Glaciimonas sp. PCH181: one gene and its partner. The protein of the gene in region 1 interacts with the protein of each later gene in a pairwise test. Links are inferred from orthologs where the notes say so. Each region holds a gene or a part of one and is shown on either strand. Other genes may lie near its edges. The genes, in order: leuS and ligA.

Evidence for each region.
Region 2: the proteins of leuS (region 1) and ligA interact in binary tests that used the Escherichia coli proteins (3 or more experiments, as listed by UniProt). The link is inferred for Glaciimonas sp. PCH181 from one-to-one orthologs.

What each region holds. Positions count from the first base shown.
Region 1 is NZ_PYFP01000002.1:655,454-667,629, forward strand. The notes cover bases 5,769-8,999. They hold leuS (leucine--tRNA ligase), read left to right. Parts: upstream 5,769-6,153; coding sequence 6,154-8,799; downstream 8,800-8,999. Other genes in these bases: C7W93_RS16155 (biopolymer transporter ExbD), read left to right, coding at 5,769-5,891; lptE (LPS assembly lipoprotein LptE), read left to right, coding at 8,983-8,999. Outside these bases: C7W93_RS16120 (NAD kinase), read right to left, coding at 1-647; C7W93_RS16125 (HAD family hydrolase), read left to right, coding at 723-1,463; heat-inducible transcriptional repressor HrcA, read left to right, coding at 1,603-2,625; fur (ferric iron uptake transcriptional regulator), read right to left, coding at 2,707-3,126; C7W93_RS16140 (outer membrane protein assembly factor BamE), read left to right, coding at 3,201-3,797; dapB (4-hydroxy-tetrahydrodipicolinate reductase), read left to right, coding at 3,833-4,639; C7W93_RS16150 (MotA/TolQ/ExbB proton channel family protein), read left to right, coding at 4,697-5,389; more of C7W93_RS16155, read left to right, coding at 5,460-5,768; more of lptE, read left to right, coding at 9,000-9,570; holA (DNA polymerase III subunit delta), read left to right, coding at 9,582-10,598; C7W93_RS16175 (glutamate-5-semialdehyde dehydrogenase), read left to right, coding at 10,649-11,920; C7W93_RS16180 (CopD family protein), read left to right, coding at 11,999-12,176.
Region 2 is NZ_PYFP01000001.1:1,296,836-1,308,345, reverse strand. The notes cover bases 675-3,636. They hold ligA (NAD-dependent DNA ligase LigA), read left to right. Parts: upstream 675-1,095; coding sequence 1,096-3,177; downstream 3,178-3,636. Other genes in these bases: galU (UTP--glucose-1-phosphate uridylyltransferase GalU), read left to right, coding at 3,164-3,636; C7W93_RS05900 (cell division protein ZipA C-terminal FtsZ-binding domain-containing protein), read left to right, coding at 675-983. In the rest of the region: more of C7W93_RS05900, read left to right, coding at 1-674; more of galU, read left to right, coding at 3,637-4,039; def (peptide deformylase), read left to right, coding at 4,209-4,745; cphA (cyanophycin synthetase), read right to left, coding at 4,836-7,406; cphA (cyanophycin synthetase), read right to left, coding at 7,603-9,801; C7W93_RS05870 (ABC transporter ATP-binding protein), read left to right, coding at 10,118-11,510. UniProt on the Escherichia coli protein: DNA ligase that catalyzes the formation of phosphodiester linkages between 5'-phosphoryl and 3'-hydroxyl groups in double-stranded DNA using NAD as a coenzyme and as the energy source for the reaction.

The DNA of each region.
Region 1 (12,176 bases):
CCGCTAAGCGACGGATGTAGCAATGGACCGCCAGCCGACAACGCATAGGCCGTCGAGCCGGTCGGGGTCGAGACAATGAGGCCATCCGAACGCTGGTTATACATAAATCGACCATCGACATCGACTCGGAGTTCGGCCATGCCAGTCGTCGCACCGCGTGACACGACGATGTCATTAAACGCCAGCGCACTAAAAATAACCGCATTGTCGCGTTTCACTACCCCTTGCAACAACGTACGACGTTCGGATTCAACGTTGCCATCTAGCATTTCGCCCAGGACCGGCAGCATCCGCTCTAGCGAAATATCGGTCATAAATCCCAGTCTGCCTTGATTGATACCAATCAACGGCACATCGTAGGGCGCGAGTTGGCGGGCAATACCAAGCATGGTGCCGTCGCCGCCAAGGACAATCGCAGCATCGGCCTGAAGGCCGATTTGCGCAGGCGTCAACGCGTCAAATCCGGTCAGGGCGATGTTTTGCGCGGTCTCAGCTTCAAACACGACGTTATGCCCGCGCGCCAGCAAAAATGCGGCGACCTCGTTTAATGATTCGGCAATACCGGCGGCATAATACTTGCCAACAATCGCAATGGTTTTTGGCAAATTGGGGAAATTTTGCTGATGAGATAATTTTATAGGCCACATGCTGGCGATTAAACCATAATTTAGCCCGGTGTTACAGCTTCCTTGGAGGATACTCCGCAGACAATTTGATCTATCATGCGCAATATGACAAATACCGCTAACCACCCACAATCCCATGCCCCCATAAAAGCTGTCCTGTTCGATCTGGATGACACGCTGTGGCCGATTATGCCCGTGCTGGTGAGAGCCGAACAATTACTGTACGACTGGTTAGCGTTGCATGCACCGGCAGTCACGCAGACATTTACGATTGAAACGCTGCGGCAAAGACGTATTGCGATGAGCAATACAAATCCGCTATTCAAGATCAATTTATGGGCTTTACGCCATGCCGGACTGACCGAGGCATTTCAAAGTGTGGGAGAAGATACGGCCAAGGTCGATGCTGCGATGGCGCTGTTTTCCGAAGCGCGCCATGCGGTCACGCCATTCGACGATGTTCAGCCAGCGTTAACCCGTCTGGGTCAACGTGTTTTGCTGGGATCGATATCCAATGGCTTTGCCGATCTGGATAAAATCGGCTTGGCACCGCATTTTTCCATCTCCATAGCCGCCCATACTTTCGGCTGCGCCAAACCCGATCAGACCATCTTTCATGCCGCTTGCGACGCGCTTAAGGTCCGGCCGGAAGAAACTGTTTATGTCGGTGATGATCCATTGCTGGATGTAGTCGGTGCTCGCCAGGCTGGCCTGCGCAGTGTCTGGATCAATCGTTTTGAGCGGACGCTACCGGCCGGAATCGATGCCGATGCAGAATGCGTGACACTGCACGATTTGGAGGCTTGGCTGCATTTGCAGAGCGTCACAAGCCGCTAAGCCGCCAGCAGCATCTAAACTCTGCCGTCAGAGAGTAAGTAAACGACAACAACTGAACAAGCGCAACGTGGCGTAACAGTGTATAAGTACATCCATAAGGGGCTGGCAAGCTGAGCCAGCGCTCGCTAAAATACTGCCCATGCATCTTGATACCCGCGCTCAAACTCTTCTGAAAGCCCTCGTAGAACGTTACATTCTCGACGGCCAGCCGGTAGGCTCGCGCGCGCTTTCAAAGATTTCGGGATTAGAGTTATCGCCTGCCACGATTCGCAATATCATGGCGGATCTGGAAGAAATGGGCTTTGTCGCCAGTCCGCATACCTCTGCCGGACGGGTACCAACGCCGCGTGGTTATCGGGTGTTTGTCGATACGTTACTGACGGTACAGCCGATTGATGAAAGCGCCCTTGAATCCCGGATGCAATCGCGCCTGCAAACCAACTCGCCGCAAAAGATCATTGCCAACGCTGCGCAAGTGCTATCGTCGTTGTCGCAATTTGCTGGTGTCGTACTAACGCCCCGGCGCGAATCCATCTTCCAGCAAATCGAATTTTTACGGTTATCCGAAAAACGCATCTTGCTGGTCATCGTGGGCCCCAGCGGCGATGTCCAGAACCGGTTGCTGCTAACCGATGTCGATTACACCCCGTCCCAGTTAGTACAAGCCGCAAATTACATCAATCAACATTACGGCGGCCACAGCATAGACGATGTTCGCCATCGTTTACAAAGCGAAGTGCTGCAACTGCGCGACGACATGACGCGCTTGATGCAAGCCGCGGTTGAGGCTGGCAGCGATGCGATGACGGACAACGCAGATGATGTTGTGATTTCAGGTGAACGCAATCTTTTGAGCGTGACCGATTTATCGTCGAGCATGGCTTCGTTGCGTAAGCTATTCGATATGTTTGAGCAAAAAACCAATTTGATGCGCTTGCTAGATATCTCCGGCAAGGCTACAGGTGTGCAAATTTTTATCGGCGGAGAATCCCAACTCGTCCCGATGGAAGAAATGAGCGTCGTTACCGCGCCGTATGAGGTCAACGGTAAGATCGTCGGTACGCTAGGCGTCATCGGACCAACCCGGATGGCCTATCAAAGGGTCATCCCGATTGTAGACATTACGGCAAAATTACTCTCAAACGCATTAAGCCAGAACTAGTCTGGCTTAATGCGTTTGGCTTAATTGCCGGCATCTGACTACCTACGTAGCAAAAATCCCGCGTGAAATCTTTCTTCGCCGTTATTTCTTAACGCATGACCGGCAATGGCCATATAGCGCCAAAGCATGATCGGCAATCTCGAAACCGTGCTCTTTGGCAACTGCTTTTTGACGACTTTCGATTTCTTCGTCGTAAAACTCTTCCACAAGACCGCACACCAGACAGACCAGATGGTCATGATGTGAGCCTTCGTTAAGCTCAAAAACCGCTTTGCCGGTCTCAAAATGATTACGCTGCAATAGGCCAGCTTGCTCAAATTGCGTTAATACGCGATATACAGTTGCCAAACCGACATCAAGATTTTCGGTCAGCAGAATTTTATAAACGTCTTCAGCGCTCAGATGACGTACTTCACTATTTTGGAAGATTTCCAAAATTTTAAGTCGTGGCAAAGTAGCTTTTAGGCCGCTTGCTTTTAGTTCAGATGGATTGTTAGGCATGTTTACGTCGCAAATGGATGATCTGCTTTATCATATAGCGTTTTAGCACAATTGCTCAATCAATTGAGATCCTTATGCGCATGTTGCTCTCTTGTATTAACCGCACCTCTGTCCTGACCATCGCTGCTGTTTCAGTAGCGTTACTCGCTGGCTGCGCTTCCAAAAATCCCCTGATCGACAATCCGACGGCGGCCACCGGCACCAATGCAGGCACCACCAGCGCAACAGCGCCGACTGCCGCGACAGCAGATGCAGGCGTCCAAACCGTCAAGAATCGCCGGTTTTTCGGTATCTTCTCGCCTTATCGCCCAAATATTCAACAGGGCAATTTTGTGTCGAGAGAAATGATCTCGCAGGTAAAAGAAGGCATGACTACCGAGCAGGTATCATTTGCACTTGGCACGCCATTGCTAACAGATATATTTCACGCGAATCGCTGGGATTATGTATTCCGTCTGCTAAAAGGCAACGGCGAAATCACCTCCAGTCGCGTCAGTGTATTCTTTAAAGACAACCTGGTGACCCATGTTGAAGGCGGCGGCGATTTGCCGACCGAGGCAGAATATCTGGCACAAATTTCCGGTGGCGATAAAGAAGCCAAGAAAGCGACCCAAGATAAGGGTATTGCCAAGGATGTGCCTTTGCCTCCTCCTACATCTACAGTCAAATAACACTGCAAATAATAAGTCGGAAGTTTAAATTAACGATGAATCAAATGAAAATTGCCGTTGCTGGCGCATCCGGGCGTATGGGTCACATGCTGATCGAAGCTATTCAGCATGCGGACGATGCGATATTGGCGGGCGCGCTGGATGTACCGACATCGCCCGGATTGGGAACCGACGCTGCTGCTTTTCTAGGCGCACCCGCTGGCGTGATAATTGAATCCGATCTGGCGACCAGCCTGGCGAATGCCGATTATCTGATCGACTTTACGCGCCCTGAAGGCACGCTGAAGCATCTGGCGTATTGCGCTGAGCATGGCATCAAGATGATTATCGGCACGACCGGCTTTGACGAAGCAGGTAAAGCAGCCATTTCCGCTGCTGCTGAAAAAACCGCCATCATGTTCGCGCCGAATATGAGTGTCGGCGTCAATGTCACCATGAAATTGCTGGAATTGGCCGCGAAGAGCTTCTCGCACGGCTATGACATTGAAATCATCGAAGCCCATCACCGTCATAAGGTTGATGCGCCATCGGGCACGGCCTTAAAAATGGGCGAAGTCATCGCCGCTGCGCTAGGCCGCAAACTCGATGATGTTGCGGTCTATTCCCGCGAAGGCGTCACTGGTGAACGCGATCCTTCTTCTATCGGTTTCGCTACCATCCGTGGCGGTGATATCGTCGGCGATCACACAGTCATGTTTGCGGGCGATGGCGAACGGGTAGAAATTACACACAAATCCTCCAGCCGGGTTACTTATGCGCATGGCAGTCTGCGTGCTGCACGTTTCCTGATTGACAAGACAACCGGATTGTATGACATGCAGGATGTGCTCGGTCTGCGTTAATTTTATGTCTTTTCCGCTATCTTTCTTGTCATTTATGCCAACCTCTGGATCACCATCATGAATGATAATCTTGGTTTCGCGCATTATTGGGCACAGGGCGATGCAGTCTCGCATGCCGTGGCATATTTGCTACTACTGATGTCTGTCGTCAGCTGGTTTTATATCCTGTCTAAAACCTTAAGTTCGTGGCGCATTCGCCGCAGCGCCTCGGCGCTGGATGGCTTTTGGCAAGCGTCCACAATGCGCGATGCAATTGCCCTCATCAAACCCGTCGATACTGAAAACGTCTATGCGCCATTAGCCGAGCAAGCAGCCGATGCTGCTGCGATCAGAACCCCGGCGGCTGGCAATTCCGCCGCATCCCTGAATGCGGCGACTGACCTTGGCGAATTGATCACACGCACTTTACGCCGCGAAATCAACCGTGTTTCTTCACGACTGGAAAGCGGCTTAACCTTGCTGGCATCGGTCGGTTCAACAGCACCGTTTGTCGGCTTGTTTGGCACTGTCTGGGGTATTTACCATGCATTGATGGCGGTTTCTGCATCTGGCACAGTGCAAATCGATAAGGTCGCGGGCCCGGTAGGCGAAGCGCTGATCATGACTGCGCTCGGTTTAGTGGTCGCTATCCCTGCTGTGCTGGCATACAACGCATTCACCCGCGTGAATCGGATTACACTGGCGGAATTAGATGCATTTGCCCATGATCTGCATGCTTATCTGACAACAGGTAGCCGAGTCGGTAAATAAATTACCAGCATACGGATACGACTACAAAATACAGCGCTATTAATCGACAGCAACTCATCCAGGATTAAGAATGGCATTCGGCGGATTTAACGACAATCAGCAAGCTGCACCAATGGCGGATATCAATATCACGCCGATGGTAGACGTGATGTTGGTGCTGCTGGTGATATTTATCATCACGGCGCCGTTGTTTACGCACGCGGTGAAAGTCGACCTGCCAACCGCACAATCCGCCCCTGCCCCTGAAAAGCCAGAGACAATTGCGCTGTCGATTGATCGTGCCGGAAAAATGTTCTGGAACGACGCCCCTATTGCCGAAAATGAGCTAGCCCCGCGACTTATTGCCGCTGCTCAAAAGCAACCGCAACCAGAATTACAATTGCGCGCCGATAAAGACACCCGTTATCAAGTTCTGGCTGAAGTCATGTCTTTGGCGCAAAATAATGGGTTGACCAAGATTGGTTTTGTTACCGATCCTAAAAATACCCAGGCAAACAAGTAAATTCACCAAGGTCTACCCGCTAGACAATCGCTGCTCTACTCCTCCAGAATTCCTCTATCCATGGCGTTATCAGGCTTGAATCAGCCAAAATCTGCCTAGTCGACACTCAATGATGAGCGGCATATAGATCCCGTTTGTATCGCATTGGATAGCATCTCCGTAAGTCCCCTGTCGTACACCAGCACATGAACCAGTATAATCATTGGTTCCGGGTGAATTCACCCCATGCTCTCACATTCACTTTTTTAGCCCCATCCACGCCATGCAAGAAAAATACAGCTCGACCGACGTCGAAAAATCGACGCAAGACCATTGGCGCGCTATAGATGCCTACAAAGTCGTCGAACACGCGAAAGACCAGAACGGTCAGGACAAGAAGAAGTTTTACGCCTGTTCAATGCTGCCTTATCCATCCGGCAAATTGCATATGGGCCATGTGCGCAATTACACGATCAACGACGTCATGTATCGCTATATGCGGATGAACAATTACAACGTCTTGATGCCAATGGGATGGGATGCTTTCGGCATGCCGGCGGAAAATGCGGCAATGGCGAACAACGTGCCTCCGGCGCAATGGACGTACAGCAATATCGAACACATGAAAGCCCAGATGCAATCGATGGGACTTGCCATCGATTGGTCACGTGAAATGACGGCCTGTAAGCCAGAGTATTACAAATGGAACCAGTGGATGTTCCTGAAGATGCTTGAAAAAGGCGTCATCTATAAAAAAACCGGCACCGTCAATTGGGACCCGATAGACCAAACCGTATTGGCTAATGAGCAAGTCATCGACGGTCGCGGCTGGCGATCCGGCGCGCTAATTGAAAAGCGTGAAATCCCGATGTATTACGCCAAGATCACCGATTACGCTGAAGAATTACTCGATCACGTCGAAACCAAATTACCGGGCTGGCCAGAGCGTGTACGTCTGATGCAAGCCAACTGGATAGGCAAATCGACAGGCGTACGCTTTGCCTTCCCACATAAAATCACCGAAAACGGCGAACTGATTCAAGATGGCAAGCTATGGGTATTCACCACCCGTGTCGATACCATCAAGGGCGTGACCTTTTGCGTCGTTGCGCCAGAACATGCGCTGGCAACCTTCGCCGCCAAAACCAATCCAGAACTGACCGAATTCATCGCCGAATGCAAAAAAGGCGGCGTTGCTGAGGCCGATATGGCGGTCATGGAAAAGAAAGGTATGCCAACCGGCCTCTACGTTTCTCATCCTTTAACAGGTCAACTGGTCGAAGTATGGGTCGGCAATTACGTGCTGATTACCTACGGCGACGGCGCGGTGATGGGCGTACCGGCGCATGACGAGCGCGACTTTGCCTTCGCTCAAAAATACGTTCTGCCGATTCGCCCGGTCATTGCCGTCGCAGACAAAGTGTATTCCACCGAAACTTGGCATGATTGGTATGCCGACAAAGAAAACGGCCGCTGCGTAGACTCTGGCAAATACGATGGCATGGGCTATCAAGAAGCGGTTGACGCCATCGCTGCCGACCTCGCGGCCCATGGTTTAGGCGAAAAGAAAATCACCTACCGCCTGCGCGACTGGGGCATTTCACGCCAACGTTATTGGGGCACGCCGATCCCGATCATCCATTGTGATGACTGCGGTGATGTGCCTGTGCCAGAAAAAGATTTACCGGTCTTGCTGCCGGAAGATTGCGTGCCTGACGGCAGCGGCAATCCGCTAAACAAGCATGAAAAGTTTCTGCACGTCGACTGCCCTACCTGCGGCAAACCGGCGCGACGCGAAACCGACACCATGGATACTTTTGTCGATTCATCCTGGTATTACATGAAATACACCTCGCCCGGCTCAACCGATGCGATGGTCGACTCTCGCAACGATTACTGGATGCCGATGGATCAATACATCGGCGGCATCGAGCACGCTGTATTACATCTGCTATACGCGCGCTTCTGGACCAAAGTCATGCGCGACTTTGGACTAGTCAAGTTTGACGAGCCGTTTACCAACTTGCTCACGCAGGGCATGGTGCTGAACGAAACCTACTATCGCGAAGAAACCAACGGCAAAAAAATCTGGTTCAATCCAGAAGACGTTGCCCTGACTTTTGACGATAAGGGTCGACCACTGTCGGCGATCCTGAAAACGGACGGTCAGCCGGTTGCCATCGGCGGCACCGAAAAGATGTCTAAATCGAAGAACAACGGCATCGATCCGCAAGCACAGATTGACCAATATGGTGCCGACACGGCCCGCCTGTTCACTATGTTTGCGTCACCGCCAGAGCAAACATTAGAATGGTCAAACGCCGGTGTCGAAGGTGCGAACCGTTTCTTGCGCCGAGTCTGGAGTTTCAGTTTTGCCCAGGCAGCAAATATCCGCCCAGGCACCAGCACGCAATTTACCGATCTGCCAGATGCACTCAAAACCTTGCGCCGCGAAGTGCACAAAATTTTGCAGCAAGCAGACCACGACCTGAAACGTATTCAATACAACACGGTCGTATCGGCATGCATGAAAATGCTGAACACGCTAGAAGCCGCCAAGCTCGAAGCCTCGGCAACCAGCAATGCAGTACTGACAGAATGTCTGTCGATTTTCTTACGCGTACTCAATCCCATCGCGCCGCATATTACGCATACGCTTTGGCAAGAGCTCGGTTTCAGCAAAGTACACGGCGATATTCTAGACGCTAGTTGGCCACAGGTCGACCTCACGGCGCTGGAGCAAAGCGAAATTGAGATGATGATTCAGGTCAATGGCAAACTTCGCGGCAGCATTATCGTTGCCAAGGATGCCGACAAAGCAACCGTCGAAGCACTGGCACTTGCCCATGAAAATGTGCAAAAGTACCTTGAAGGTGCACCTAAGAAAGTCATTGTTGTGCCGGGAAAACTGATCAATATCGTGGCTTAAAAAGCGGCCATCGGTACTAAGTAAGACAATGAAGTAATCCGGCGAAGTAAGCGGTTGATATTCGGCCGCAGCCAGCAACAGCTTGGCCTTTAAGTTTGATCTTGTGGCCGGGTACACTCAAGTAGTAATGAGTTAGCCCGGTCATTGCATGTCGTTCCGCATCTTGAAACAAGGACTATCTGTATGACGCGCATTTCCCTGAGCCGCCTTCCTTTTTTTCGCTGGTCGATGATTATCGCCGTCAGCGCACTGCTCGCCGCCTGTGGCTTTCATTTGCGCGGTTCGGCCAATTTACCGTTTAAATCTATCTATCTCGGCTCGGCTACCGGCACGCCATTGGGTATCGAATTGAAACGTAATATTGTCGCTAGTGGCACCACCACAGTGTCAGAGAAGGAAGCTGGCGCAGAAGCGATTATGGAAGTCCTCGCGCAGAGTCAGGAAAAAGTCATTTTGACTCTGAACAGTCAGGGCCGTGCACGTGAATACATGCTGTATTACAAATTTTCATTCCGCCTGAAAGATGCGCAGCAGAAAGAATTGATGACGCCGACCCAAATCACACTGAAGCGCGATATCAGCTATAACGAATCGCAAGAATTATCAAAAGTTGCCGAGGAAGCGCTGTTGTATCGCGACATGCAAACCGATCTGGTACAGCAAATTCTGCGTCGTCTGGCCGCGCTCAAACCTGCTAATGCCGGAATCACTGATGCGGTAACGCCGACGCCGCCAGCGTCGTCAGTCCCATCGGTCACTCCAGCGCAATAAAGAGGCTAGGCATGCAACTGCGGATTGACGCCCTTGAAGGCCACTTGGCAAAAGCCGTGGCCCCGCTGTACGTCATCACCAGCGATGAGCATCTGCTGGCGCTCGAAGCTGCGGATAAAATCCGCAAAAGCGCGCGCGCACATGGCTGCTCGGAACGCGATGTTCTGATCGTTGATCGTAGTTTTAAATGGGGCGAGTTACAGGCTGCGAATCAGTCGCAATCGTTGTTCGGGGATAAAAAACTGATCGAGTTGCGTATCCCGACCGGCAAACCCGGCAAAGATGGCGGCCAGGCATTGCAGCAATATGCCGCCACGTTAAATCCGGATAACGTCACTATTATTACGTTGCCGAAGTTGGATTGGGCAACACAAAAAGCGGCGTGGGTAGCCTCCTTACAGCAGACCAGCGTCTATCTCGACATTCAGCAAGTAGAACGGTCACAGTTACCGAACTGGATCGGCGTGCGTTTGGCTGGGCAGCAGCAAAGTACCGACCGACAGTCGCTGGATTTTATTGCCGATCGGGTTGAGGGAAATTTGCTGGCAGCGCATCAGGAAATCCAGAAACTGGCGTTGCTACATCCAGCGGGCAAACTAAATTTCGAGCAGATCCACGACGCAGTGCTAAACGTAGCGCGCTATGATGTTTTTAAATTGAACGAGGCGATGCTGGCCGGGGATATCGGGCGTCTGGTACGGATGATCGATGGACTAAAAGGCGAAGGCGAAGCGCTGCCGCTGGTACTCTGGGCAATCTCAGAAGAATGTCGCACGTTATTAAAATTGAAATCAGGCATGACGCAAGGCCGCCCGCTGAATGCGTTGATGAAGGAATACCGCATTTGGGGGCCGCGTGAACGCTTGATGGAACCGGCGTTGCGGCGCTTATCGCTGGCGACCATCGAAGCAGCGCTGCAACAGGCCGCTCAGATCGACAAAATGGTCAAAGGCTTGCGCGCCAAAACATTTGCTGGCGACGCCTGGGATGCTTTGCTGCAATTAGGATTAAAGGTCGCTCGCTCTTAAATGCCTCTGCGCCGTCACCACTTTCCAACGGATTAGACAGACTAGAAACTATGGATATCCAACACTACATCGCTGAAGTCGGTCAACGTGCCCGCGTAGCATCGCGCTTGATGGCACGCGCGGATACCGCCGCCAAGAATCGTGCGTTGACCTTGATCGCAGAAGCAATCCGCCGCGACGCCGATATCTTGCGCACCGCCAATCAAAAAGATCTGGAAGCCGCGCGCGCCAGTGGATTAGAAGAAGCGATGCTGGATCGCCTGACCTTATCCGACAAAGCCATCGCGACCATGATCGAAGGCTTGCAGCAAATCGTAGCCCTACCCGATCCGATTGGCGAGATTTCCAACATGAAATATCGTCCTACCGGGATTCAGGTAGGTCAAATGCGCGTCCCGCTTGGCGTCATCGGTATCATTTATGAAGCACGGCCTAACGTGACTATCGATGCTGCTGGTTTATGTATCAAAAGTGGCAACGCAACGATTTTACGCGGCGGCTCAGAGGCAATTCACTGCAATCAGGCATTAGCGAAACTGGTCAAAGAAGGATTAAAGGGCGCAGGTTTGCCAGGCGATGCAGTGCAAGTTATCGAAACGACCGATCGCGCAGCAGTGGGTGCATTGATCAGCATGCCTGAATATATTGATGTCATCATCCCGCGCGGCGGCAAAGGTCTGATCGCCCGTTTGATCAAAGAATCAAAAGTCCCGATGATCAAACATCTGGATGGTATTTGTCATGTCTACATCGATGATGCGGCAGATCCCGAAAAAGCCCTGAAGATCGCCTTCAACGCCAAATGTCATCGCTACGGCACCTGCAATACGATGGAAACCTTGCTAGTAGCGCGTTCCATCGCGCCACATGTGCTGCCAGAACTGGCGCATTTGTATCGGACTAAAGATGTAGAACTACGTGCGGATGCCGAAGCCAGCAAGATATTGCGCTTCTGCGACTATCCGCATCTGACCGATGCGACCGAAGAAGACTGGAGCACTGAATATCTGGCGCCGATTCTTGCGATCAAAATCGTCGAAGACATGGACGAGGCGATCACCCATATCAATCACTATTCTTCTCACCACACTGACAGTATCGTCACCGAAAACTATTCGCATTCGATGCGGTTTTTGCGTGAGGTTGACTCGGCCTCCGTCATCGTCAACGCATCAACCCGCTTTGCGGACGGTTTTGAGTTTGGCTTAGGCGCTGAAATCGGTATTTCAAACGATAAATTGCATGCGCGCGGTCCGGTCGGGCTAGATGGGCTGACATCGCTGAAATACGTCGTGTTTGGTCATGGCGAAGTACGTACATAACAAACCAAAGAATTGATAACCTGAGCAACCAACCCGCTAGATAACCCCACTCCCGGACTCACCAATAAGGATACCTTCATGCTTTGGATTAAAGCGCTACACATCGTCTTCATGGTTTCATGGTTTGCTGGCTTGTTTTATCTGCCCCGTATCTTGGTCAATCTGGCGCAAGAGACCGAACCAATGGCGACGCAACGGTTATTGTTGATGGCGCGCAGACTGTACCGTTTCATGTTGCCATTGGCGATAGGCACGG
Region 2 (11,510 bases), on another replicon or contig:
AGCCTGTGTTGTTTGAGCCGGAAAGCGTCTCGGACTCAGTTGCCACTGAGGATATGCCGCTGGACAACGTTGATCTGACTGCCGAACAATTGGCAACCGAGCCGCAAGGCCAGACGGTCGTACCGTCGACCGCAGCGGAGACCGCTGCACAGGCAGCTGCGGCACCGGTGGTGAGTATCCCGCCACAAATCGAATTACCCGTAGATGGCTTGATAGATTGCGTGATTCCTTTAACGCTGGAAGCAGCGGTGCGCGGCGATAAAGTGCTGCCGGTTTTACAAAATTTACGTTACGTCGGTAACAAGCCGGTGAATTTTATTGGTGAAGATAGCCACGGTGAATGGGAGCCGATTGCCCATGGCGGTATTTATAAATCGCTGATGGCTGGCGTTCAGATGGCGAATCGCAGCAATCCTCTGAATGAGATTGAATATTCTGAGTTGGTGATTAGCCTGCGTCAGATTTGCGATGATCTGGGCGCGGAACCGGATATCCCGGATATGACTGAAGTTATGCAAGGTGCGCGTGCTCTGCACCAGTTTGTGATCGAACATGATGCACAACTAGGTGTGAATATTCAGTCGAAAGGCGCACCTTGGGCAATCAATACACTGATGTCGGCATTGGCGCGGCAGGGTTTCGATGCCCGTCCTGAAGGGCGTTTGATTATGTCAGATGGCGATGGCGGCGTGCTGTTTTCTCTGTCGACTAACGCTGGCGCGACTAGCGAAACCACTGGGCGTTTGACGCTATTGCTGGATGTTCCGCGTGTTTCGCAAGCGCGTGATGGCTACGGTGCGATGGTTGCCTGCGCGCGCGCGCTGGCGTCACGACTGGGTGGTGTAGTGGTCGATGACAGTAATCAGCCGCTGGCGGATGCACAACTGGCAGAGATAGCAGGTCAGGTTGATGCGTTCTATCTGGATATGGATGGCGCCGAAATTTCTGCCGGCTCAACGCGTGCTTTGCGATTGTTCAGTTGAGTTGAGTTGACTGTTTCATAAAAGTAGTTCAAGTCAATTAACACACGTTAAGTCCGTTATTAAGTCTGCTAATAAGCGCGTCTCTGCGCTTCTTCACTAAATTACACAAGTTATGCAACCAAGTTTATTCGATGGTGGCGGCAGCGGGAATGCTCCCGATGCCGCCGATTGGCGTGTGCGCGCAGCGTGGCTGATTGCGGAATTAAATCGCCACAATTATGCGTATTACGCGCTCGATAATCCGTCCATTCCGGATGCGGACTATGATCGCCTGTTTGGCGAACTCCAGACGCTGGAGCAATTGCATCCAGAATTAAATACGCCGGATTCGCCTACCCAGCGCGTTGGTACTGCGCCGCTGCCCCAATTTGACCAGATCACGCACTCAATCCCGATGTTGTCGCTAGGTAATGGCTTTGGCGATGCCGACATTGTTGAATTTGACCGGCGCGTCAGAGATGGGCTTGATACCCATACGGAAACCGAGATCGACTACGCGGTTGAACTGAAGTTTGACGGACTGGCGATCAATTTGCGTTATGAGGATGGCGTCCTGGTGCAGGCTGCCACCCGTGGCGATGGCAGTACCGGGGAAAACGTTACTAGCAACATTCGGACGATACGGGCGATTCCGCTACGCTTGCATAGCGATAACCCCCCTAAAGTCTTGGATGTTCGCGGCGAAGTATTGATGTTCAAAGCCGATTTTGCGCGCCTCAATGAACGTCAACGCAGTGCTGAACTGAAAGAGTTCGCCAATCCCCGCAACGCTGCCGCCGGTAGTTTACGCCAGCTTGATTCACGGATTACCGCACAACGCACGTTGCGGTTTTTTGCTTATGGCATCGGCATCCTTGATGGCGCAGAAATGCCGCCGTCGCATTCTGCATTGCTTGACTGGTACAAGACGCTTGGCCTGCCTGTCTGCAAAGAGCGGGCGGTAGTCAAAGGCGCGCAAGGTATGTTGGGGTTTTTCGGAGAAGTTGGCACAAAGCGCGGCAAGTTGCCGTATGAAATCGATGGCGTAGTCTATAAAGTCAATCGTTTGCAGCAGCAACAAATGCTGGGATTTGTATCGCGTGCGCCGCGCTTTGCGTTGGCACATAAATTCCCCGCCGAAGAGGCGACGACGCAGGTGCTTGATATTGAGGTGCAAGTTGGCCGCACTGGGGCGATAACCCCGGTCGCAAGGCTGGCACCGGTATTTGTTGGCGGCGCGACGGTAACTAACGCGACGTTGCACAATGAGGATGAAGTTCGGCGCAAGGATATTCAGATCGGCGATACCGTCATAGTGCGCCGTGCCGGTGATGTTATTCCTGAGGTGGTGTCGTACGTAGCCGAACGTCGTTCCGCGACAGCGCAACCGTTCGTGATGCCGACTCTGTGCCCTATTTGCGGCTCGGAGATTGTCCGGCTGGAAGACGAAGCGATAGCGCGTTGCTCCGGCGGTTGGGTTAAATGCCCGGCGCAACGGAAGGGCGGTTTGCAACATTTTGCCTCGCGTCGCGCCATGGATGTCGAGGGTCTGGGCGATCAATTAATTGACCAGTTGGTTGATCGCGGGATCATTACTACTGCGGCCGATTTATATAAACTTGGTATTGTGAAACTGGCTGCGCTTGACCGAATGGCGGATAAATCGGCACAAAACGTTGTTGCCGCGCTGGAAAAGTCTAAATCGACAACGTTAGGCCGGTTCATTTATGCGTTGGGTATTCGCCATGTTGGAGAGGCTACCGCCAAGGAGTTGGCAAGTCATTTCGGCGATATCGATGCGGTAATACAAGCTTCTGAAGAGCAATTATTAGAGGTCGCCGACATTGGTCCCGTAGTGGCGAAGTCGATTTTGGCGTTCTTCAGTGATCAGTTAAATGTCGAACTGGTTGAACAGTTGCGCGCCGCCGGCGTATATTGGGCTGCGAACTTGCCAGCGGAAACCAAGTCCAAGTTCTTGTCAGGTAAAACATTTGTCCTGACAGGAACTCTGCCTACGCTCAGCCGAGATGAAGCTGCAGCACTAATTGAGGCTGCCGGTGGTAAGGTAGCTGGTTCAGTATCGAAGAAAACAAGTTACGTTGTCGCTGGTGCCGAGGCAGGTAGTAAATTGACCAAAGCGGAAGAATTAAATGTCAGTATTCTTGATGAAGACGGACTCCGAACTCTTTTAGAAAGCGATCATGACAAAAATTAGAAAAGCAGTATTTCCAGTAGCTGGCTTGGGTAGCCGATTTTTGCCAGCAACGAAAGCCCAACCAAAAGAAATGCTTCCGATTGTCGATAAACCGTTGATTCAATACGCGGTCGAAGAAGCGGTTGCCGCCGGTATTACCGATATGGTGTTTATCACCGGCCGGAATAAACGGGCAATTGAAGATCATTTTGATACTGTTTTTGAACTTGAAAGTGAGCTTGAAGCGGCCGGTAAGATCAGGTTGCTGGATCTGGTTCGGAATGTTATCCCCAGTTACGTTAATTGTATTTTTATTCGTCAATCCGCCCCATTAGGCCTTGGTCATGCAGTGCTGTGCGCGCGTCCCGTCGTTGGTAATGAGCCGTTTGCTGTCTTGCTGGCAGATGATTTTATGGATGTCGAAGAGGGCCAAAAAGCAGTATTGGCGCAAATGACGGATGTATTTGAGCAAGAAGGCAGTAGCGTTTTGGCGGTGCAGGATGTGCCCCGTGCTGAGACCAAACAATACGGTATCGTCAGCATTGATGCTTACAAGGCCAATTTGGAGCGCGTAAATAGCATCGTTGAAAAGCCGCTCCCAGAAAATGCTCCTTCTACGTTGGCAGTCGTTGGTCGTTACGTATTGACTAACGGTATATTTGATTGCCTAGAAGGAATAGGCAAGGGCGCAGGCGGCGAAATTCAACTCACCGATGGCATCGCTGCGCTGATGGAAAAAGAAAAGGTTCTGGCGTATCGCTATGAGGGTCAGCGCTACGATTGCGGTTCCAAACTCGGCTATTTGAAAGCAACCTTGGCGATGGGCCTAAAGCATCCGGAAACCGGCCCTGAATTTACCAAATATCTGCAACAATTCCAATAATACTTTTTTAAACCGTAGCAACGGCGTTATAACTTCTGGCTGTCTTGGCGATCTTTTACGTAACTTCGAAGTAATTTTTACGTTTGCACTGCCTTCATCGGCAGGGTTGCCAAGTGCGGTGCCGAACCGTTTTGCGTAAGTTCTAATACTAAATGTGACGATTGATTCTATGAGTGTGCGTGAAATTCTAAAAATGGGTGATCCACGTCTGTTGTTGAAGGCAGAGCCAGTCACCGATTTCGATACCCCGGAACTGGCAGCATTGATCGCTGACATGTTTGATACGATGCATGCCGCAAATGGTGCGGGTTTGGCGGCACCGCAGATCGGCGTTAATTTGCGGGTGGTAATTTTTGGTTTTAAAAATAACCTGCGTTATCCTGATGCAGAACCGGTACCTGAAACTGTCTTGATCAATCCTGTTTTGACGCCACTTTCGGATATCACGGAAGACGGCTGGGAAGGCTGTTTGTCAGTGCCCGGGATGCGAGGCGTGGTGCCGCGCTGGGAGAAATTACATTACGAAGGCGTCGATCAGCATGGCGTAGCGATTAGCCGCGCAGTTGATGAGTTCCATGCGCGCGTGGTGCAGCACGAATGCGATCATTTGGATGGGATTTTATATCCAATGCGGATCAAGGATTTTTCACGATTTGGATTTACTTCGGTATTGTTTCCGGAGTTGGATCCTAACGACGACGATTAATAAATCGTCAGGCCAAATAAAAAGCGGGATAGCCATACAAGGCTGTCCCGCTTTTTTATCTTCTGGCTTATAAGCAGCAAAGTGGCGTATTTAGCCTTCGGCAATTCGTTTAGCAATATGTTCCAACGCTTCCTCAACCTGATCGACTAAAATCAGGCATAAATCGCCTTCTTTTAAGGTCGATAAAGCAGTATCGATTGCAACGAATTCGCCATCAATTTCTTGACTGGCTTTGGTGCGGCGCGCATTTTTTAAACCGTCCCGCAGCAGCGCCAAGACCTCGCCATCTGCACGACCGCGCTGGCATTGATCCTGATACAGAATAACTTCATCGAAGGCATCACCCAGCAGTTGGGTTTGCTGGCGGATGTCTTCATCGCGGCGATCCCCTGCGCCACTAATGACGACTGAGCGTCGTTTGGCGGGCATGTTTTCAACCGCTTGTACCAGCGCAACGATGGCATCAGGATTGTGGCCGTAGTCAGCGATCAATGTGGCACCACGATAATCGAATACGTTAAATCGGCCGGGCACAGTGGCGGGATCATTTATGAATGAGTGCAGGCCATTGCGGATAATTTTCCAATCCAGTTCCAACGCCCAGGCAGCTGCGGTAGCGGCCATTACGTTTTCAACCTGGAAGCAGATCGTGCCGTTCCGTGTCAATGGGATTTCTGCTAACGGTAAACGTACTTCTTGCGCTCCTTGCGCTGCGACGATATCCCCGCCGTCCAGATAGACAACGCGATGACCTTGCGCGCGATGCGTGGTCATGACTGGATTACTGTTGTCGTAGGCGAAGAACGTGACTGAGCCCGGGCAGACTTGCGCCATGCTGGTGACCATAGGATCACCAGCGTTGAGAACGGCAACACCGTTGGGAGCGACGTTTTCGACGATCACGCGTTTGACTACTGCCAGGTCTTCGACTGTGCTGATAAAGCTCAGGCCAAGGTGATCGCCCATGCCGATATTGGTAATGACGGCGACGTTACAACGATCAAAGCCGAGTCCTTCACGCAATACGCCACCGCGTGCGGTTTCAAATACCGCCGCATCAACATCGGGATGCATCAGAACGTTACGGGCGCTGCGTGGGCCGCTGCAATCGCCGGTGTCGATACGCTGCTTTTCGATATACACACCGTCGGAATTGGTCATGCCGACGCGCAGACCTTTACAGCTAAGAAGATGCGCAATCAAGCGCACGGTGGTGGTTTTTCCGTTGGTTCCGGCGACAGCAACCAATGGGATACGACCATCGTCGTTGCCGCTAAACATAGTTTCGATGATCGCTTTACCGACTGCGCGACCTTTGCCATAAGACGGGCTGATATGCATGCGCAGGCCCGGCGCGGCGTTGACTTCAACGATGCCGCCTTCTTGCTCTTCCAGTGGTTTGTGGACGCTGTTACAGACCACGTCGACACCGCAAATATCCAGACCGACCATTTGAGCAGCGGCGATGGCGCGCGCTGCCATTTGCGGATGCACGTCATCGGTGACATCCGTCGCAGTGCCGCCAGTGCTTAGATTCGCGTTATTTCGCAGGACCACGCGGACGCCTTTTGGCGGGATCGTATCGGCCTGATAACCTTGCTTTGCAAGTGTTGCAATCGCGATGGCGTCGAAGCGAATTTTAGTCAGCGGGGTTGCATGACCATCGCCACGCAAGGGGTCGCTGTTGACGTTATCGACTAAAGCGCGGATGGTATTACGACCATCGCCAATGACCAGTGGCGGGTCGCGTCTGGCTGCTGCCACCAGTTCTTTGCCGACGACCAGCAGACGAAAATCGTGGCCGGGCAGATAGCGCTCAACGATGACGTCTGCACAGATTTCCGCAGCAACATCAAAGGCGCCCATGACTTGCTCACGCGTGCCGATGTTGACTGCAACACCTTTGCCTTGATTGCCGTCGCGCGGTTTGACCACTACTGCACTACCGATTTCCTGCGCGACTGCCCAGGCATCGGGAGCCGTCGTTACGACGCGGCCTGTGGGGACCGGAACGCCGGCTGCCAGTAACAACATCTTGGTGAGGTCTTTGTCTTGCGCAATTGCTTCGGCAATGGCGCTGGTGTGACTAGTTTCTGCGGCTTGAATACGGCGCTGCTGGCTACCCCAGCCGAATTGCACCATGCTGCCCTCGGTCAGACGGCGAAACGGTACGCCACGGGCGACCGCGGCTTCTACGATGGAGCCGGTACTTGGCCCCAATCGAACGTCTTCATCCAGCTCTCGCAAGCGCGATAACGCATCGGCCAGATCGAATGGCTGATCATTAGCTGCCGCATTGCATAATGCTTGCGCCAGCTCGAAGGCTAGTTTGCCGACGGCTTCTTCGCTGTATTCGACAATGACTTGATAGACACCGTTTTCCAGCGCCTGGACAGTACGACTAAAGGTGACTGGGCAGCCAGCTTGCGATTGCAGCGCGAGTGCGGCGCTTTCTAGTGCGTGGGCCATCGAAATATTATCGTCCACACTGGTCGACTCGAGGAAGCCGATATGCGGGAAGCAAGCCCGCAAGCGCGCCTCGAAATCGTGCATGCCGGCAATCGAACGCTCAACTTCTGTGCATGACACGATTGCTTCAATCGCAGTGTGACGGGACCATAAATTTGGGCCGCGTAGGAATCGGATACGTGATACGTCCATCAACAAGTTTTCCTGAATTTTTGGTCTGTTTGACCAATTTTAATGGGGTCTAAATTTTTGTTGCCAGAATATGGCAATTCAAACATGTGGCGTTTTTTGTTACTGCTGCAAGTCGACTTGATGTCGCAACGTCATCGATTTCCTGCATGCCGCTTAATGGGACATGATGGCAATGATGTTGCGACCAAAAGGTCGATTAGGCTAACTTTGTTTTTCTTGTATTCAGCGGCGGTCTTACCAGCTCTAAATTAAAGGTTTCAATACCAGCGCGTATCAAATCGACGCTAATGCCAAGTGCCCATGTTGCAGCAACAGCAGCCAGGACATTTTCTGTGCGCGACGACGGTTGACCATCTGCGGTGAGCGGGATCGTGGCAATTTGCGCCAATTCGATTTCCCGTTTGCCGGTGGCTAAAATAATTTGCCCATGACGAACAAATACAGCGCGCTTGTTTTGCATCAAGTGTTGCGTAATCACGGGTAGCGATTGCTCAGCACAGAAGAAAATAACTTCGCCGTCACATAATTCTGCGAATGCCGACACTAACGGATCGGCTGCATTCAACACTGCTACACCAGTTGGCAATACGATATCGACCTGGGTGCGTAATACCTTAGCTATTTGTTCAGCATCGTCGACATAGTAATCCGGCAGTTTATCCGTTAAGGCGATGTTGGTGACTACGCCAACCTGACAGCGATCATAAGCCAAACCTTCAGACAGGATCGTTTTGGCGCCGTTTTCAAATACCGCTGCTTCGACTGCACGGTTAAGCAATACCCGATGCGCTCCCGTCCAGTCGGCGCAATTATTCTTTTCAACCTGTTGATTATTAAAGTACAGGCCATCGCTGCACGCAAGGCCAGTATGTTTGCCACTCAGATTGAGCAGGCGGGCGATCAGATGCGAGACTACGGTTTTGCCATCTGTGCCGGTGACGCCGACGATGGGAATACGACCGTTTTCTTCACCAGCGAACAGGTGATTAACGATCGCAAGACCCACCGGCTGCGCTTCGCCTTCAGCGGGCTTCAAATGCATCAACAAACCGGGGCCAGCATTGACTTCGACGATGGCACCGCGTTGCTGGTCCAATGGCCGGGAAATGTCTTCTGCCACCAGATCAACACCGGCAATATCCAGACCAACGATGCGGGCGGCCAGTGCCGCCGCTGCGGCAACACTAGGATGCACTTTTGCTGTTACATCGATGCAGACGTTGCCGGTGCGTTGTATTAGTACTGATTTTTCGGCGGTGGGAATGGACGTTGAGGAATAGCCCTGCCGCTCCAATTCCATTTGGATAGTCGGTTCTTGTTCCAGGATGATTGGACTAAGAGGATGTTCTTCTAGCTCACCGCGGCGTGGATCGGAGTTTAATTGGCTGTCGATCAACTCCAAAATGGTCGAGGTGCCATTGCCGATGACCGATAGTGGTTCACCTCTGGCAGCAGCAGCTAACTTGCCGCCCACAATCAGCAAACGATGTTCGTTACCGCGAATGAAGCGTTCGACGATGACACCGCTGCCTTCTTCTAATGCACAAGCGTAGGCAGTCTCGATTTCGGCGCGGGTATTTAAATCGATGAAGACGCCACGGCCATGATTAGCATCAGTTGGTTTGACGACTACGGGCAGTCCGATATCTTCTGCCGCTTCCCATGCATCTTCTGCGCTCTCGACGATACGTCCTTCCGGAGTCGGCACGCCGCAAGACTGCAACAGGCTTTTGGTCAGATCTTTATCGCTTGAAATACTTTCTGCAATGGCGCTGGTTTGGTCTGTCTCGGCAGTCCAGATGCGCCGTTGACGGGCACCGTAGCCTAGTTGGACAAGATTACCTGCCGATAGCCGCAAGGAGGGAATGCGGCGTTGGTCGGCAGCATCGACGATACAGGCTGTGCTCGGACCCAGGCAGAGCGAGTCGACCATTTCTCGCAAGGTGACAACATGGCTCGCGACATCAAATGGCTTGTTTTCAATCGCGGCCATGACCAGATCGCGGGCGGCGTACAAAGCGGCGCGCGTGATTTGCTCGTGGCGGGCTCGCACAACGACTTTATATACACCGCGTTTGGAGGTTTCACGTGCTTTGCCGAAGCCACCGGGCAGACCGGCCAGATTTTGTAATTCCAGCGTGACATGTTCTAAAATATGACCGGGCCAAGTGCCGTCTTTCAGACGTTGCACAAAACCACCGCGCTCGCCATAGCTGCAACGATGTTCAATTAATGACGGCAACCAGGTTGTCAGGCGTTCATTAAAACCGGGAATAACGTTAGAAGGGCAGTCTTCCAGTTCTCCGATATCGATCCAAGCCTCAAGAGCGGATCGATACGTCCAAATATTTGGGCCGCGCAAAGATGTAATTCGGAGAAATTCTATGTTTTTCATGTGTAATTAGTCAGACTATGGGATTGCACGCAGCAAAGAACGCCCAGTTGGATTTAACGCTTTAAGTTACAAATGGTTTACAAAGAATAAAAAATAAATAATTACCATTCATCGCAATCAGCTGCTTAAAACCCCTTAAAATACCGCAGCATACTATCTTCACGAAAATGTTGTTCTAAAGATACGTATTTTCTTGCGTCAGACTCACGTCAAATGTATTTTTGTTGTTAATAAGTGATGCGCAAGCCATTGCAGACGCAACTTATTGCCTTCCGTTCATTCCTTTTATCCCTTTTCAGGGCACCGCGCCGTTCAGATGACAAGAGAATTATTCAGTCTTACTTCCCAATCTAATAACACGATCCAATCTTTGCCGGGCAATTGGCGTGCGGACGTACAGTCGCAATTAGCCTCTGAAGAGAAAGTTGCCGCCTGGCTAGAGGTGGATATTGATGCTGCGCTACATTTTACGCGTGGTTTGGTAGTTGTGACTGATCGACGTATTCTGGCGAAAATGCGCGGTGAATCTGAGTGGTATCAGTGCGATTACTACGACGGGCTTTCATTACGCCATCACGATCACGCCGGTATCGGTAGTCTTGAATTAGTTGATCCCCGGCAACGTCTGGCGAGTTGGCGCTATACCCTGGGCCTAAATGTCATCGCATTGCGCCTGATCAATCACTTCGACCGGCAATTACAGGCGCGTTTATCGGGCCGATCAGTCGAGCGGCTGGACGAGGGAGTCTGCCCACAATGTCAGGCACCTTTGCCGCCGGGCGAAGACGACTGCGCCATCTGCCCTGAAAAAAAGGAAGAGGCGTCTTCGCGTTGGGCATTATTCCGCCTGGTGCGCTTTGCCAAACCGTATAAATGGTCATTGATCGCGGGTTTTTTGCTGACTCTGGCATCCACCGCCGCGACATTAGTGCCGCCTTACTTAACCCTGCCTTTGATGGACAACATCCTGATTCCTTATCAAAACGGGAAGCCGATCGATGTTGGCCTGGTGAAGCTCTACATGGCCGGACTGCTCGGATCGGCGCTGGTGGCATGGACACTCGGCTGGGCACGGACTTATATTCTGGCGATTGTCAGTGAGCGCATCGGTGCGGATTTGCGGACCTCGACTTACGAACATCTATTGCGACTCTCACAAGAATACTTTGGTGGAAAGCGCACCGGCGATTTGATGGCGCGGATTGGTTCGGAGTCGGATCGCATTTGCGTGTTCCTGTCATTGCATTTGCTCGATTTTGCGATCGATGTATTGATGATGCTGATGACTGCAGCGATTTTGATCTCGATTAATCCATGGCTGGCGCTGGTAACGTTGCTGCCATTGCCATTTATTGCGTGGATGATTCATCTGGTGCGCGATCGCTTGCGTCACGGCTTTGAAAAAATTGATCGCATCTGGTCGGAGGTGACTAACGTGCTGGCCGATACGATTCCGGGGATTCGCGTAGTCAAAGCGTTCGCGCAGGAAAAGCGCGAGGCGACGCGTTTTAAAGAAGCCAATCGTCATAATTTGCTGGTCAACGATAGAGTAAATAAAATCTGGTCGTTGTTCACGCCGACGGTTACTTTTTTGACTGAAATAGGCTTGCTGGTGGTCTGGGCTTTCGGTATTTGGCAAGTTTCACAAAATCAGATTACCGTTGGGGTATTGGTTGCTTTCCTGGCGTATATTGGCCGCTTTTATACCC